2 regions of the Roseibium sp. SCP14 genome follow, and region 1 is predicted to be linked to the other one. Evidence: riboswitches for the same ligand, from Rfam matches in the RefSeq annotation. Region 1 holds a riboswitch; the other holds the start of a gene.
The links. Region 1 has a riboswitch for thiamine pyrophosphate ahead of thiC (phosphomethylpyrimidine synthase ThiC). Riboswitches for the same ligand answer to the same signal wherever they lie in the genome.
Positions count from the first base shown of each region.

Region 1 (7,774 bases):
TTGGGGAAAACCTATCCCCATCCGATTGTGGACCATGCTTCGGCACGAAGGGCGGCGCTAAAGGGATACGAAGCGGTGAAACAGGCGGGACAAAACGCGGCTTGACGGAGGAGCCCGCAGCGCTATCGTCCGCGCAGACCAGCTATCAGCATTGCTCAGACAGGATTTCTCCATGACCGACAACACCGCCCCCTGGCCAACCGAGCTGCGTGTTTCACAAGACAAGAAAATACTGACGATCGCATTCAACAATGGCGAGCGACATGACTTGTCCGCGGAGTATCTGCGTGTCTGTTCGCCTTCAGCAGAGGTCAAGGGACACAATCCTTCACAGAAACAAACTGTTCCTGGAAAACGCAATGTCGAGATCATGAAGATCGAACCGGTCGGCAATTACGCGGTGCGCATCCATTTCGACGACATGCACAATTCAGGTATCTATTCCTGGACTTACTTCTTCGAGTTGGCCAATGAACCGGAAAAGCATTGGGGAGTGTACCTGCAGGAACTGGAGCAGAAAGGCCTCAGCAGAGATCGCTGAGGTTTACCGGCGCAATTGGTGGCTGGTTAAGCGAAAACAGAATCGGCTATTGTCGGTTTGAGCTCGACCCAAGCCTTCCCCCTCCATCGGAGCAGCAGCCGACCTGCAGGGTACATTCATTCAGAACCACCTGATCGTGTTTTCGCATAAGGAGGGATTGCGGCCAGCGCACGAGAACGGGCAGGTCACGGATGAAATTATCGGCTCCACTTTTTCGATTGAAACGTCAGGCGCGCCAGCTGGCACGCGAAGCAAAGCTGCCACTTCATGTTGCACTTGATCGAGTAGCAGCCCGCGAAGGATTTTGCAGTTGGTCGCATTTGTCATCTGCTCAGTCGAAAGCAAAACCCGAAACACATGTTCTTGGTTCATTGGCAAACGGCGAAATGCTGCTCCTCGCAGCGCGTCCAGGACACGGCAAAACGATCTTCGGCCTCAATCTGCTCGCAGAAGCGGCAAAAGCAGGAACCCCCTCGACCTTCTTTTCGGTCGAATGCTCCGAGAAGGAGATCAAAAGGCGGTTACCTCATCATTCCGTAGAAGAGCTTTTCAGTCCTGATGGCATTCAGATCGATCTTTCCGAGGACCTTTGTGCAGATCTCATTGTCGGTCAGCTATCGGCGGCCCGACCGGGCACGGTTGCCGTGATCGACTACCTGCAGGCGCTTGATCAGCGCCGTACGGCCCCTGAACTTGAGCAGCAGATCAGGACGCTGAAGAACTTTGCAACAAGGCGAAAGATCCGGCTGGTCTTTCTCTCCCAGATCCACCGTTCTTTTGATCCGGAAAGGAAAAGACTGCCAGACTTCTCAGATCTGAGACTACCAAATCCCGTGGATCTTTCGCTGTTCACAAAAGGGTGCTTTCTGCATGATGGACAAATGGCTCTTCTTGCGAACTGAAACGCAAAAGGCACCTACGAAAGAGTTGGACACCTGAGTTGAAAGAGGTGTCTTCTCAAGCAAAAAGACCGGATGGGACATGTCGGGAGCGCCCCATCCGATCCTTCAGAGTTTCAAAAACGTCTTGAGTTCCGCATTTTCCTGCTCAAGCTCGCGAATGCGATTTCGCAGAGCTGTCAGGTCAGGCGCAAGCTCCGAGAGCGTAAAGCGTTGCGGAATGTGCTGCGGACAATTCCAGTCGAAGGCCTCGACAGACAGAACGACAATACGTTCAGGAAGAGCGCGATACCCCTGCAGTGCGACTATCGCGGCGAGCTCCTGGCCGTCCTCGATCGGAACTTGTCGGGCTCGCGCCCAGATTTTCAAACGGGTTCGGTTCGGGTAATCCATAAGAATGATCGAAACACGATCATTGTCTGTCAGATTGCCCGAACTGATATACTGCCGGTTTCCGCGAAAGTCTCCGTAAGCCAGTGTCGTTGCATCAAGGACTTTCAGAAAGCCGACGGGACCGCCGCGAAATTGTACATAAGGCCAGCCGGAATCAGAGACTGTTGCCTGGTAGAAGCCGTCGCGAGCCTGGATGAACCTGGCCTCGATCTCCGTCAGTTTGTCGCCCGGCTCCATCTCCGGTGCATCCAAAGATGCGTAGCCGTCACGTGAACCAAGCTCTTGTTGCCGATTGCGAACACTTTGGGTGAAGGCGATCTCCGAAAAGGCGCGGGCCATTTCTCTCTCCTGAAATTTAAAGGCCGAGTTCGCTCAGGCCCGGGTGGTCTTCGGGACGTGGACCCTGGGGCCAGAGCATTTTGCGGTCCGCAGCATCAATCGCCAGGTCGTTGATGCTGGCGAAGCGCCGCTGCATCAGTCCGTTTGAAGCGAATTCCCAGTTTTCATTGCCATAGGAACGGTACCATTGACCTTCGCCGTCGTGCCATTCATAGGCAAAGCGGACCGCGATCCGATTGTCGGCAAATGTCCAGAGTTCCTTGATCAGGCGATACTCGAATTCCCGCTGCCATTTGCGCGTGAGGAACGCGACCACCTGTTCCCGCCCAACTGGAAACTCGGACCTGTTCCGCCAGACAGTGTCGGGCGTGTAGGCAAGGGCAACCTTTTCCGGGTTGCGGCTGTTCCAGCCGTCTTCTGCTGCGCGTACTTTCTGCCGGGCGGTTTCTTCCGTGAATGGCGGGAGAGGGGGACGTTGTTCGGTCATTTATTGAGATCCAGAGCGAGAACTTGCGGGGTTGGTGGAGGGGGCACGTTCTCCGCAACTCTCATCTCAACCGAGCGGTTTTGAAATGTGCTCATCACAAGCAGCAGCACAGTGAGCACGGCACCGAATGCATAGAAGCTGCGCGGGAAAGCTGGTCTGACGGAAAACATCGTGAGCCTCCTGACATCGAACAGAGTTTATGTACTGTTCTGTTCAGTAATGAATCTTATATGTACCGATCAGTTCATTTGCGCAAGCGAGAATTTTGACCTTGAGAAAACTGTCAGAGAAGCGTGTTGTGAATGGAAGATAGTCAAAAATCGATAGAAAATAAGATGTTAAGCAAAGGGTGGAAAGAGGATAAAGGGAGCGCAAACATGCGCTCTTCAAAAAGACTTGAAAAGAAACCGGTCAAATAATATTTACAGGTCAGTACGGAAAGGGGATTCATGCGCCCGAGTAAACGAGACGAACTTGTCCGAAAGGCACAGGCGATTTTCTACCGGGACGGTTTTCATGCCACGGGCATGGATGCGCTGGTGGCTGAGACCGGTATCTCTAAGACCACAATGTTCAAGCACTTCCGGACCAAGGATGACCTGATCCTGGCCGTCCTGCGATACCGCGATGAAACTTTTCGGAACTGGTTCTTCCGCAAGTTGGACGACACTGCGTTGCCGCCGCGCCAGCGCCTGTTGGCTGTCTTTGATGTTCTGAGGGAGTGGTTTGAAGAAACTGACTTCAAGGGCTGCATGTTCATCAAGGCCTCTGCGGAATTTCAGGATCCTGAGAGCCCGGCTTACATCCAGTCCGCCGAACACAAGAGGCTGCTCAAGACGGCCCTCAAAACGTTGGCTGAGGAGGCAGGAGCGGCCGATCCGGATTTGCTTGCGCGTCAGTTGCTTCTTTTGAAGGAGGGGGCGATTGTGGCAGCTCATATGGGTTTTGACCCGGATCCTGCAGGAGCTGCGAAGTTGTCGGCGGAGACCCTCATTGCTGCCCAGTTTGGAAGCTGACTTAGCCAAGGATCTGTTGAAGCCGTGCTACGCCTCAGGTTTGACTTGCGGACGGCATTAAAAAAGCCGGGCCAAATTGCCCGGCTTTTGAATAATGAAATTTGAGATCAACGCGTTACGACGATCTTCGAACCGACTGAAACATTCTCATAAAGATGGATGATGTCTTCGTTGGCAAGGCGGATGCAGCCGGAAGAAACTTCCGAGCCGATCGTCCATGGTTCGATCGTGCCGTGAATGCGGTACAGGGTGGAGCCGATATAAAGGGCGCGAGCTCCCATCGGGTTGCGCGGGCCACCCGGCATGTAGGCAGGAAGAATACGGCCCTTCCTGCGCTCACGAGCGCGCATCTGTGCCGGAGGAGTCCAGCTCGGCCATTCCGCCTTGCGGGTAATGCGGTGCGTCCCGGCCCACTGGAAGCCGTCTTTGCCGACACCGACACCGTATTTCATCGCTTTTCCACCCGGCAGAACGTGGTAGAGACGACGCTCGGACGTGTTAACGACGATCGTGCCCGGCTTGTAAGGGCCGCTGTAGCGTACCTTTTTCCGCTTGATCGGCGATTTGCCGCCCGGATGGTATTTGGGTGTTACCCATGTGTTCGTGCTGTGGTCGAAGAAGCCGGCCCGCGCGGAAGCGTCGGCTGGAAGCATCAGCGCTCCGGCTATGACAGCAATCATTGCATATAAAAAAGTCTTCATCTTTTTTCCCCCATCAGCGCCCAGCCCACAAATGGCGCGCTTCAAATCGAAGGTTACGTTAGGAGAATGTCCTTGCCGCACTGTTAACAATCATGACCCAAAATGGGCGTGAAAGGAATCTCACGTTGATGTGAGTTCGCTTGAGGTCGTTCAAATCTGCTGAAATTGCAACGAAATTATGCTCGAGCAGTTCGTTGTCCTGACAAATCTCGTCAAACGTGCTGATATTAATACCGATGTTCCGGTTGAGTGTTGATTTTGAACCTATCAGCGGAATTTTTGAAATTCTCTGCAGAAAAATGTGCAAAGGAAGCCGCTTTGGGGGCTCTCGGACCAGCGCAGACTGTGTGATTCCGGACTGTGACGCCGGGGGCTGGAGAGTTCAGCCTCCGGCGGATGCCTTGGTCAGGTGTTCTGATCAGTGATCGGCATGTAAAGGTCTCCCCCCTCGCGATACTTCATTGCCATCTCGGCCATGCCTGTTTTCTGGGCCTCGGCGCGGATGTCGTGGCTGATCCGCATTGAACAGAATTTCGGTCCGCACATGGAGCAGAAATGCGCAACCTTGTGGGCTTCCTTCGGCAATGTCTGATCGTGAAAGTCACGTGCCGTGTCAGGGTCTAGGGACAGATTGAATTGGTCTTCCCACCGGAACTCGAACCGGGCGCGAGAAAGCGCATCATCGCGTGCCTGAGCACCGGGAAGACCCTTGGCTAGGTCGGCTGCGTGCGCGGCGATCTTGTATGTGATCACTCCGGTTTTGACATCGTCGCGATCAGGCAGGCCCAGGTGTTCCTTGGGAGTGACGTAGCACAGCATCGCACAACCGAACCAGCCGATCATTGCCGCGCCGATGCCGGACGTTATGTGGTCGTAGCCCGGCGCGATGTCCGTCGTGAGCGGTCCGAGCGTATAGAACGGCGCCTCGTCACAGCACTCCAGTTGCTTGTCCATGTTCTCCTTGATCTTGTGCATGGCGACGTGGCCTGGACCTTCAATCATGACCTGACAGTCCTTGTCCCAGGCGATCCTGGTGAGTTCACCCAGGGTTTCGAGCTCGGCGAACTGCGCCTTGTCATTCGCATCGGCGATGGAGCCGGGGCGAAGGCCGTCGCCGAGGCTGAAGGAGACGTCGTAAGTGCGGCAGATGTCGCAGATTTCGGCGAAATGCTCGTAGAGAAAGCTCTCCTTGTGGTGATGCAGGCACCACTTGGCCATGATCGAGCCGCCACGGCTGACAATTCCGGTCACCCGGTTCGCTGTCATCGGCACCATGTGAAGCCGCACGCCTGCGTGGATCGTGAAATAGTCGACACCTTGCTCTGCCTGTTCGATCAGGGTGTCGCGGAAGATTTCCCAGGTGAGGTCCTCGGCGACACCACCGACTTTTTCAAGCGCTTGGTAGATCGGGACGGTGCCGATCGGAACCGGTGAATTGCGAATGATCCATTCGCGGGTGTTGTGAATGTTTCTGCCCGTCGATAGGTCCATCACGGTGTCCGCACCCCAGCGGATTGCCCACACCATCTTGTCGACTTCTTCCGCCATGGAGGAGGTGACGGCAGACGTGCCCATGTTGGCGTTGACCTTCACCAGAAAATTCCGGCCGATGATCATCGGCTCGCTTTCCGGGTGATTGATGTTTGCCGGAATGATCGCGCGACCGGCGGCCACTTCGTCGCGCACAAATTCCGGTGTGACCAGGTCGGGAATGTTTGCGCCCCAGTCGTTTCCGTCCCGCCCGGTTGCCGCCTTGCGTTTCTGGTTTTCCCGGATGGCGATGTATTCCATTTCCGGGGTTACGATCCCGGCTCGGGCATAAGCGAGCTGGGTGACCGGGCGGCCATCCTTGGCGCGCAAGGGCTGCGAAGTGTTCGGAAACTCAGGCACGAGCCTTTCTGCCGATACGAAGCCGTTATCGGCGGGTTGAATGGTGCGGCCGTCATATTCCTCGACATCGCCTCGCTTCAAGATCCAGTCGCGGCGTGTTTTGGAAAGACCGGCGGCAATATCGATGGTCGCCTCCGGATCGGTGTAAGGGCCGGACGTGTCGTAAACCGTGACCGGCGGCTCTCCAGCGGTCGGATGCAGGCCGATCTCTCGCATCGGAACGCGGATATCGGAATGATATTGCCCGGAAACGTAAATCTTCCGGGAGGCCGGCAGACAGCCGGTGGTGATGTCAACTGAGGGAGTGGTCAAGGTTCTCTCCTAGCGCTGTTTGCTCAGAAAGACCCGTCGTCATGCTTTTGCAGGAAAGGGGAGCTGTTGACCATGAAAGGTCGACCGGAAAGCGGCCCGCTCTGAATGCTTCCTACGCCAGTATCACCTGGGTCAGGTTCAAAGGGTCGCTTCACTCCGCTCGCGCGATGTCCACCTCTCAGCCCCCTTAGCGGGGCTCCCCTGCAAGGCCGGAGCGTATTGGCTGAAGAACGATTCTGTCAATCACCTGATGCGGCGATCAATGAGTCCAGTCACGGCAAAAAAACAGGCAGCCGAATGGCTGCCTGCGTGTCTTGCGGATTTTGGAGGGGCTCAGCTCAGGTTGAGCTCCTTGAAGAAGTCGTTGCCCTTGTCATCGACCACGATGAAGGCCGGGAAGTCCTCGACCTCGATCCTCCAGACGGCTTCCATGCCCAGTTCCTCGAATTCGACCACTTCGACCTTCTTGATACAGTCCTGGGCAAGACGGGCGGCCGGGCCGCCGATGGAGCCGAGATAAAAGCCGCCATGAGCCTGACAGGCGCGGCGGACCTGCGCCGAGCGATTGCCTTTGGCCAGCATGACCATGGAGCCACCGGCTGCCTGGAACTGATCGACATAGGCATCCATTCGCCCAGCCGTTGTCGGTCCGAAGGAGCCGGACGGCATGCCTTCCGGTGTCTTGGCCGGTCCGGCATAGTAGACGGGATGATCCTTGATGTAATCGGGCAGTGGCTCTCCGGCTTCCAGGCGGTCACGCAGCTTGGAATGGGCCAGGTCGCGCGCCACGATCAGCGGACCGGACAAGGACAGGCGCGTCTTGATCGGATGCTTGGAGAGTTCTCCAAGGATTTCCGGCATAGGCTTGGTCAGGTCTATCTTCACCACATTGTCGGAAAGGTGATCGTCGGTCACTTCCGGAAGGTACTTTTCCGGATGCATCTCAAGCTGTTCCAGGAAGATCCCGTCCTTGGTGATCTTGCCGACAGCCTGACGATCGGCGGAACAGGAAACGGCAAGGCCGATCGGCAGCGAGGCTCCGTGGCGCGGTAGGCGAATGACACGCACATCGTGACAGAAATACTTGCCGCCGAACTGTGCGCCGACACCTGTTGCCTGTGTAAGCTTGTGTATTTCCTGTTCCAGCTCGGTATCGCGGAAGGCATGGCCGAGCTCGGATCCCTCCGTCGGAAGGT
Region 1 covers NZ_JBDZYH010000001.1:6,417-14,190, reverse strand. The annotation lists gene ABLQ08_RS00075 (cryptochrome/photolyase family protein) at 1-105, shown strand, start outside; gene ABLQ08_RS00070 (DUF971 domain-containing protein) at 173-541, shown strand; gene ABLQ08_RS00065 (DNA helicase) at 733-1,443, shown strand; gene ABLQ08_RS00060 (pyridoxamine 5'-phosphate oxidase family protein) at 1,549-2,172, opposite strand; gene ABLQ08_RS00055 (nuclear transport factor 2 family protein) at 2,189-2,659, opposite strand; gene ABLQ08_RS00050 (TetR/AcrR family transcriptional regulator) at 3,109-3,675, shown strand; gene ABLQ08_RS00045 (L,D-transpeptidase) at 3,783-4,376, opposite strand; gene thiC (phosphomethylpyrimidine synthase ThiC) at 4,782-6,578, opposite strand; TPP riboswitch at 6,671-6,791, opposite strand; gene ABLQ08_RS00035 (fumarate hydratase) at 6,912-7,774, opposite strand, start outside.

Region 2 (7,774 bases), on a different contig from region 1:
ATGAACCGTCGCCTGGGCGGCGACGCCAGCCTTAACGCGCCTGTGCGCGCCGAGGCTGATGCAGGCGAATGGCAGGACTGGCTCGTTGATGAAACCGACAGCCAGGAAACGATGCTCGCCAACCAGGAAGAGCTCGATATGCGCCGCAAGCTGCTGAGCGACGCGATGGATGTTCTGAACGAGCGTGAGCGTCGTATCTTCGAAGCCCGCCGTCTGGCAGAAGACCCGATGACGCTGGAAGATCTGTCCGGCGAATTCGGTGTCAGCCGTGAGCGTGTCCGTCAGATCGAAGTTCGCGCCTTTGAAAAGGTGCAGAAGGCTGTTCGCAACAGTGCACGCTCGATGGAACAGCAGCCGGTCGCCTGACACGCCTGAAAACAAGTTTGATAGAACGCCGGAGCCCAAACTCCGGCGTTTTTCTTTTCAAGACCCGAGTTCCCTTGCGATGCCTTCAAGCGCAATCTAGGCTGATCCTGTTTACTCAAGATCGATAGTCATGCGCCTGTTTCTGAAAACGCTCTTTTCCAAACGCGTACTCGTTGCCGCTTCTGCCTGTATTGTTCTGGCATTCATGACAGGATTGCGCTCCGCGGATCCGGGCTTCCTGAAGGCGATGCGTGAGCTGACCTTCGACTATTACCAGCGCATGAAACCCCGGGAGTATGAGCCCGCGCCTGTGCGCATCATCGACATCGATGAAGCCTCCATTGCAGAAATCGGCCAGTGGCCGTGGCCGCGGACCAAGCTGGCGAACATGGTGGAGACGCTGACCGATCTCGGTGCCGCGGCGATCGTGTTCGACGTTGTGTTTTCCGAGCCCGACAGAACTTCTCCCGCTCAATTGCGCGAGAGCCTCGGACCGGATGTGCCGGACGACCTGATATCATCGCTGAAATCCCTCCCCGACCATGATGCGCAGTTTGCAAGCACGATCAGTCAGTCACCAGTGGTTCTCGGGTTCGCGGTAACCGCAACACATACGGGTGACATGCCCCGCCAGGTCGCCGGGATATCCTACGCCGGAGACAATCCCGTTGGCTTCTTGAAGCCTTTCCCCGCAGTTGTCGCAAACCTTGAAATCTTGCAGGAAAGCGCAAGCGGCCTTGGGTCCATTTCCATTTCAGAGGACGATCAGGAAGGCGTCGTCCGCAGGGCACCTCTTCTCGTCACTGACGGACAAGCACTTTTTCCAAGTCTGACGACCGAGGCCCTCCGAGTTGCGCAAGCGGCCAAGGGCCTGATTGTCCGCTCAACCGGGGCCAGCAGCGAGACCAGCGCCGGCAACGCAGCGGTGACCGCGGTCAGGATTGGCGCATACACGGTTCCAACCACCGCATCCGGCGAACTTTGGCTTTATTACACGAAAGACCACCCAGAACGGTACATACCGGCAAACACGCTGCTTTCTGACGGGAATCTTGCCGAACTTGCCCCCTACATCGAAGGACAGATCGTTCTTGTTGGCGCGTCAGCCGCCGGATTGCGGGATATTCGAGCAACATCGCTTGGCGAGCTGGTGCCGGGCGTCTCCATTCATGCGCAGGCGCTCGAACAGATCCTGTTCGATCAATTCCTGTTCCGGCCCGACTGGGCGAATGGCCTGGAGATCATCGCAACTTTTGCCGTGGGCGCCATTGTTATCCTGGCATTACCGGCAATCGGCAGTCTTGGCACTGCAATTCTGGCGACCGCCATCGTATCCGGTCTTGTCGGAGGTTCCCTTTATCTCTTCTGGGAAGAGGGCCTGTTGATCGATCCGGTCTACCCGGCCGTCACCTCCTTTCTCGTCTTCGCGGCCTCCTCTTCCCTGCTCTTTTTCCTGACGGAAAGGGAAAAGAAATTTGTCCGACAGGCGTTTGGCCAGTACCTGTCGCCGGATCTGGTGACGCAACTTGAACAATCGCCCGACCAGCTGACGCTTGGCGGAGAAATTCGCCCGATGACAATCCTGTTCATGGACATCCGCGGTTTCACTCCCATTTCCGAGCAACTTACACCGGAAGAGCTTGTCAGTTTCCTGAACACTCTGCTGTCGCCTCTCTCAGATTCGATCCAGGTCGAAGGGGGAACGATCGACAAATACATCGGTGACAGCATCATGGCGTTCTGGAATGCCCCGCTCTCCGTTCCCGATCATGCTGCCAGAGCCTGCCGGGCAGGTCTGACAATGCTGAAGGTAGTCGACAAGCTGAATGACAAGGATGCATTCGGCTTCAGGGCCAGAAACCTCAAAACGCAGTTGGTGAGGATCGGCATCGGCCTGAACAGCGGCGAAGTCTGCGTCGGCAACATGGGTTCCGCGCGCCGCTTCAATTATTCGGTCATCGGCGACGCGGTGAACATCGCCTCACGTATCGAATCCAGCTGCAAGGCAATCGGCGCGGAACTTCTTGTCTCAGAGGAAACCCGCAACGAAGCGCCGGATTTTGCATTCCTGGAGGCGGGAGAAATTCCGCTCAAGGGCAAGAGCGAACCGGTAAAGCTCTATGCGTTGCTCGGTGACAGGGCATTGAAAAACTCGAAGGAATTCAAGGAGCTGGCAACGACGCACGAGCGCTTGATGGCAGCATTGAAAGAAGGCCGGCTAGAGGATGCCGAAAAAGCACTCGAGACCGCGCAGATCCTGGCACCGTCCCTGATGGATTTCTACGGGCGCTTCGAGGATATCCTGTTCGATATGAAAGCAGCGCAAAACGAAAACAGCGCCGCACAATGACGGCGCCGCTTTCTTGGTTGCGATCGACGTATCAGCGAATTTCAACTGCGTAGGTTTCGACCGGAACAACCTTGCTGATCAGCCCGGCTTCCGCCATGAACTCTGCAAACCGCTGGTAGCGGCCCGTGTCGAGCGCTGAGGGCCGTTTGGCAAAGCGCGGCAGCGTATCAGCCCAGGCACGCTTGTTGAGCTCGTCATTCAGGTTCGGATAAGCCTCGATAAACGCATTCCAGGCCTCGTCCGGATGGTTGGTCAAGAAGATCGTCGCCGCCTCGATGGCAGCCATGAATTTCACGAACCGAGGATCATCAATCTTGTCCTTGTTCACGACATAGATAAGCTCATCGAAAATCGGCACGCCGTTTTCTTCCGGGTAGAAGGCCTTGCCTTCCTTGCCTTCAATTTCAATCTGGGTCAGTTCGAAGTTGCGATAGGCACCGATCACCGCATCCACCTGTCCGGACATGAGCGATGGCGACAGCGCAAAGTTGACGTTGATCAGCTCGACGTCATCCATAGTCAGGTCAACCGAATGCAGCATCTGCCCAAGCATCGCATCTTCAAAGCCGGAGACCGAAAACCCGACCGTCTTGCCTTTCAGATCTTTCAACTCCTTGATCGGCCCATCTTTCAGCACGATGAGCGAGTTGAGCGGCGTTTCGACCAGAGTACCGATACGGGAGACAGGCAGCCCCTCTTCGATGTGGGCGTGAAGCGTCGGCTGGTAGGAAATCGCGATATCACCCTGACCGGCAGCCACTAGTTTCGGCGGCATAGCCGGATCGGCGGGTTCAATCAGTTCAACTTCGAGCCCCTCGGCCTCGAAGAAACCCATGGTCTGGGCGGTAATGACAGGAGCATGATCAGGGTTGGTGAACCAGTCCAGCAGAACTGTCAGTTTTTCCGCAGCCTGAACCGGAGCACTGGCCAGGAGGCCCGCGGCGACAGTCAGGGACAGGAGTGTCTTTTTCATTCAATCCTCCAGGGTTCGGCAGTCAGTCTTCGACCTGCCAGGGAACAAGAATTCGGGTGAAGTATTCGACGGCGTAGCGCATCGCGAGCACCATCAGGGCCAGCAGAATGACAGCCGCGAAAAGCAGGTCAGCGTTCCCACGGGCATTGGCTTGAAGCATGATGAAGGCAAGGCCGCCCTTTGCTCCCGCCCATTCACCGACCACCGCGCCAATGGGCGCGAAAACGGCAGCGACGCGAATGCCGGAAGCAAATGCGGGCAAAGCGGCGGGAAGTCGGAACAGCAGCAGCTCACGGTGGCGCGGTACCCGGTAAAGACGGGCAAGGTCCACAAGACCGGTATCCAGCCGCCGTAAGCCGTCATATACGGTCGAGGTTACGGTAAAAAAGATCACCAGGATCGCCATTACGATCTTGGAGGACAAACCGAACCCCATCCAAAGCACCAGAATAGGCGCAATGGCGAAGACCGGCAGGGCCTGGGTCACGAGAATGGTTGGCATCACCACACGCCCAGCAAGCGGAAACAGCCAGATGGAGATCGCCAGCAATGCGCCGCTCAAGACGCCAAGAGAGAAGCCCAGCACCGTCTCCAAGGCGGTAATGCCGGCGTGGTACAGCAGGAAGTCCGCATATTGCGGAAATGCCCGCAATACCACGAGCGGACCGGGAAGCATGAAGGTCGGTGGCTGGAAAACGGCAACCAGCAGCGCCCAGACACCAAGCACTGAAATCGCGCCAAGCAAAAACCTGCCGATGGTGGATACAAACGCCTTCACGACATCGCTCCGTTCGGAGCCGGAGCTTCGGCGGTATTCAGATCGGCAGGCAGGTTCTGCACATACAGGAACCGCTGCCGCAGCAGGCAAAAAAGCATAGGATCTCCCGTCTTCGGACACGCCGAAAATGACAATGGAGATCCGGGAATTGGCTAAGGATTCCGTCCCTTCGCCGGCATGACCCGGATCAGGTTCTAAGGGTTCGGCTCAACGCCATCTCAGTTCCGGTAACCGGAACACCCCTCGGACCGAGGCGGAACATGCCTTGCCTGAACGAAAAAGGCAAGCTGTAGTTTTGCTTGATAATCGTGCAGAAGCGAAGACTGACGCTTAGCCGGCCTGCCAGGCGGAAATCGCCTTTTCGACCGCGTCAGCGCCTGCGGTTCCCTTTTCAAGAGTCAGGATACCGCGCTTGCCGTTTTCATAAAGCATCGGAATATCGATCCAGCCGCGTTCACGCAGCAGCGCAAGATTTCGTTCCTGTTCGTTCGGCAAACTTGAAAGCGCGATCCAGAAGAAACCGGGAGAAACCTTCACCGAAGCGCCGATCAGGGCATCTCCACGGGCTTCTTCCGTGGGCTTCATCACCAGACCGGGAACATTCACGACATCGCCTGCGGCAAAGCTCTCCGGAAACTCATACCTGATTTCAACAAGGTGGCTTGCCGGCAAGGATGTATCGTCGTTGGGCTTGATCCGGATATCGACTTTCACATCCCTTTCAGGGATCTCGATAGACGCATTCAGGACAGCCTGCGACTTGCCGTCGAGATTGGTTTCTTCCTCGATGTTCCAGACAACGGCTCCTTGAGCAGCTGTGCCGGCACCACCAGCTTCTTCTCCTTCTTCATAGAGAATGGAGCGCTGGACACCGCTATCGGCCTCTGCCGCCGGAGCGCCTGGCGACGTTTCTTCCGGCGCAATCGCAGCGAGGTTTCCTTCAGGTACAGCTGAAGGCGCCTCAACTCCCGCACCAGGTGTCGCCGTAACAGGTCCATTGTCGGCACCCGAAACAATCGCAGGCTGAGATGGCTCGGACTGAGACGGTTCGGGCTGCAAAGCCTGCGGATTGATTGTCGTCGTCGTTACTGTTCGCGCATCCGGCGCGATGAGGTCGTCATCATCCAGCAGCCGGTCGGTGTTTTTCGCTGTATCGTCAGCGGCCTCAGCCGTTTCAGCCGGAGTTTCATCCGTAGCCGGAGTGGTGGATGCTATTGCCGTTTCTTCCGGTTCCGATTGCGTTTCCGGCTGAACAACGGCTTGTTGATCGTCTGAAGACAGGAAGAAATAGGCACCGCCGCCAACAACCAGAAGCGCAATCACGGCAGCGATCGCGATCGGCAACGTCCTGTTTGAAGAAGACTTTTCCCGCAGCGCATCAGACGCGCTCGGCCTTTGTCGTTTGGTTCGTGCGGGCTTTTCAACCGGCACCTCACTTGCCTTTGGTGCTGCGGTTTCGGCTTCAGCTTCGGGCTTGGCGGGCGTGTCAGTTACCGGAGCGGGTTCGAAGATCCCATCGTCATCAGGCGCCTGTGGCTCGAAGACGGGCTCTTGCCGTGCCGGCCCATCATCTGCCGGCGTGCTTTCCACCACAGGTTCAGCTGCATCCTTGGCGTTCTGGACAGCCATATTCGCCGCGGTTCCTAGCGTCTCGGCTTCCGAAAGCGTTTCCTTGAGCGGTGAAGGTACGTTTTCTTCTTCCGCAACACCTTCTTGCGTGGCCGGAGCAGGCTCCTGAACCTGGACAGGTTCTTCCTGTGGTTCTTCCGGCTGTTCCTCGGGCTCAGTGTCAGTGACTTGAGGCTCGGGAGCTTGCGGCGCCGGTGGTTCCACCGTAGGCGCAGCGGGGCTTAGTCCAAGGCTTTCACGGGCAGCCTCTGCCTCGACCTTCCGGATTGCCTCTTCCAGACGCAGCTGTTCCGCTGTGATTTCCGAAGGTGACAGCGGCGGCTCATAGGCTTTGAGCTGATTGACAATGGCGTTTCGTGCCCGGCTGTACACGCTTCTGCGGGCAGCACCGTTGCTTTCGGGCAAGGACGCGATCGTTTTCTTCAGAATAGAATAGTAATCAGCCATCTTCCTGCCTACCGGCCAACTGCTGGGATCTCATTTGCTGGCCCAAGATTTCAAAACGTTCTCAAGCTTATAGCAAGTTTTTTCAGGCCAATGCCAATTCTTCAAAAATGCCTGGCCGACACCGACCCTAACAGTAGTGTTTTCCTAACATGGATTCTTCAATCAACACGCAAATGTGTGATTCCGAATCCCGGTGGGCGCATTGTGATTCGCAACGCGCCCAGCTGTTTCACAATTTGAGACCTTTAAGCGGCAGATCTCAATCCTGGAAAGGATTCTGCACAAGAATTGTGTCGTCCCGCTCCGGGCTGGTCGACAACAATGCAACCGGTGCACCGATCAGTTCTTCGACGTGACGCACATACTTGATCGCCTGTGCCGGGAGGTCAGCCCATGTCCGCGCCCCTTCGGTGGACTCCTTCCAGCCTGGCAGAGATTCATAAATCGGAACAACCCGTTCCTGCGCCCCCTGAGAGGCCGGCAGGTAGTCGATACGTTCACCGTCCAGCTCGTATCCGATGCAGATCTTGATTTCATCAAGACCGTCCAGAACATCAAGCTTCGTCAGGGCGATGCCGTTGATGCCGGACGTGCAGACAGTCTGGCGAACAAGAACAGCGTCGAACCAGCCGCAGCGGCGGCGGCGGCCTGTCACGGTTCCGAATTCATGACCGCGCGTTCCCAGGAATTCACCGACCTCGTTTTCCTGTTCGGTCGGGAACGGTCCTTCTCCAACGCGGGTGGTGTAGGCCTTGGTGATGCCGAGCACATAGTCGACGGAACCCGGGCCAAGGCCACAGCCTGTTGCGGCCTGACCTGCAACCGTATTGGAAGACGTCACGAACGGATAGGTACCGTGGTCGATATCCAGAAGAGCGCCCTGGGCACCTTCGAACAGGATCCGCTTGCCCTGACGGCGCATATCGTCCAGCAGATACCAGACCTTGTCCATATAAGGCAGAACCTTGTCGGCAACACTCGCGAGCTCGTCATAGATCGCCTGTGCCGAAATTTCTTCCTGACCCAGACCACGGCGCAGCGCGTTGTGATGCGTCAGCAGACGGTCGATCTTTGCCGGCAGGGTGGTCAGGTTCTTCAGATCCATAAGCCGGATGGCGCGCCGGCCGACCTTGTCTTCGTAAGCCGGACCGATCCCGCGCTTGGTGGTTCCTATGCGCGTACCCGTATTGGAATTTTCGCGCAATGCATCGAGTTCGCGGTGCAAGGACAG
Region 2 covers NZ_JBDZYH010000002.1:933,528-941,301, forward strand. The annotation lists gene rpoH (RNA polymerase sigma factor RpoH) at 1-366, shown strand, start outside; gene ABLQ08_RS11535 (CHASE2 domain-containing protein) at 497-2,716, shown strand; gene ABLQ08_RS11540 (ABC transporter substrate-binding protein) at 2,748-3,689, opposite strand; gene ABLQ08_RS11545 (ABC transporter permease) at 3,712-4,467, opposite strand; TPP riboswitch at 4,615-4,721, opposite strand; gene ABLQ08_RS11550 (hypothetical protein) at 4,798-6,543, opposite strand; gene ABLQ08_RS11555 (adenylosuccinate synthase) at 6,803-7,774, opposite strand, start outside.
Region 2: linked by a shared signal. The riboswitch ahead of ABLQ08_RS11545 (ABC transporter permease) and the one ahead of thiC (phosphomethylpyrimidine synthase ThiC) in region 1 are both predicted to bind thiamine pyrophosphate.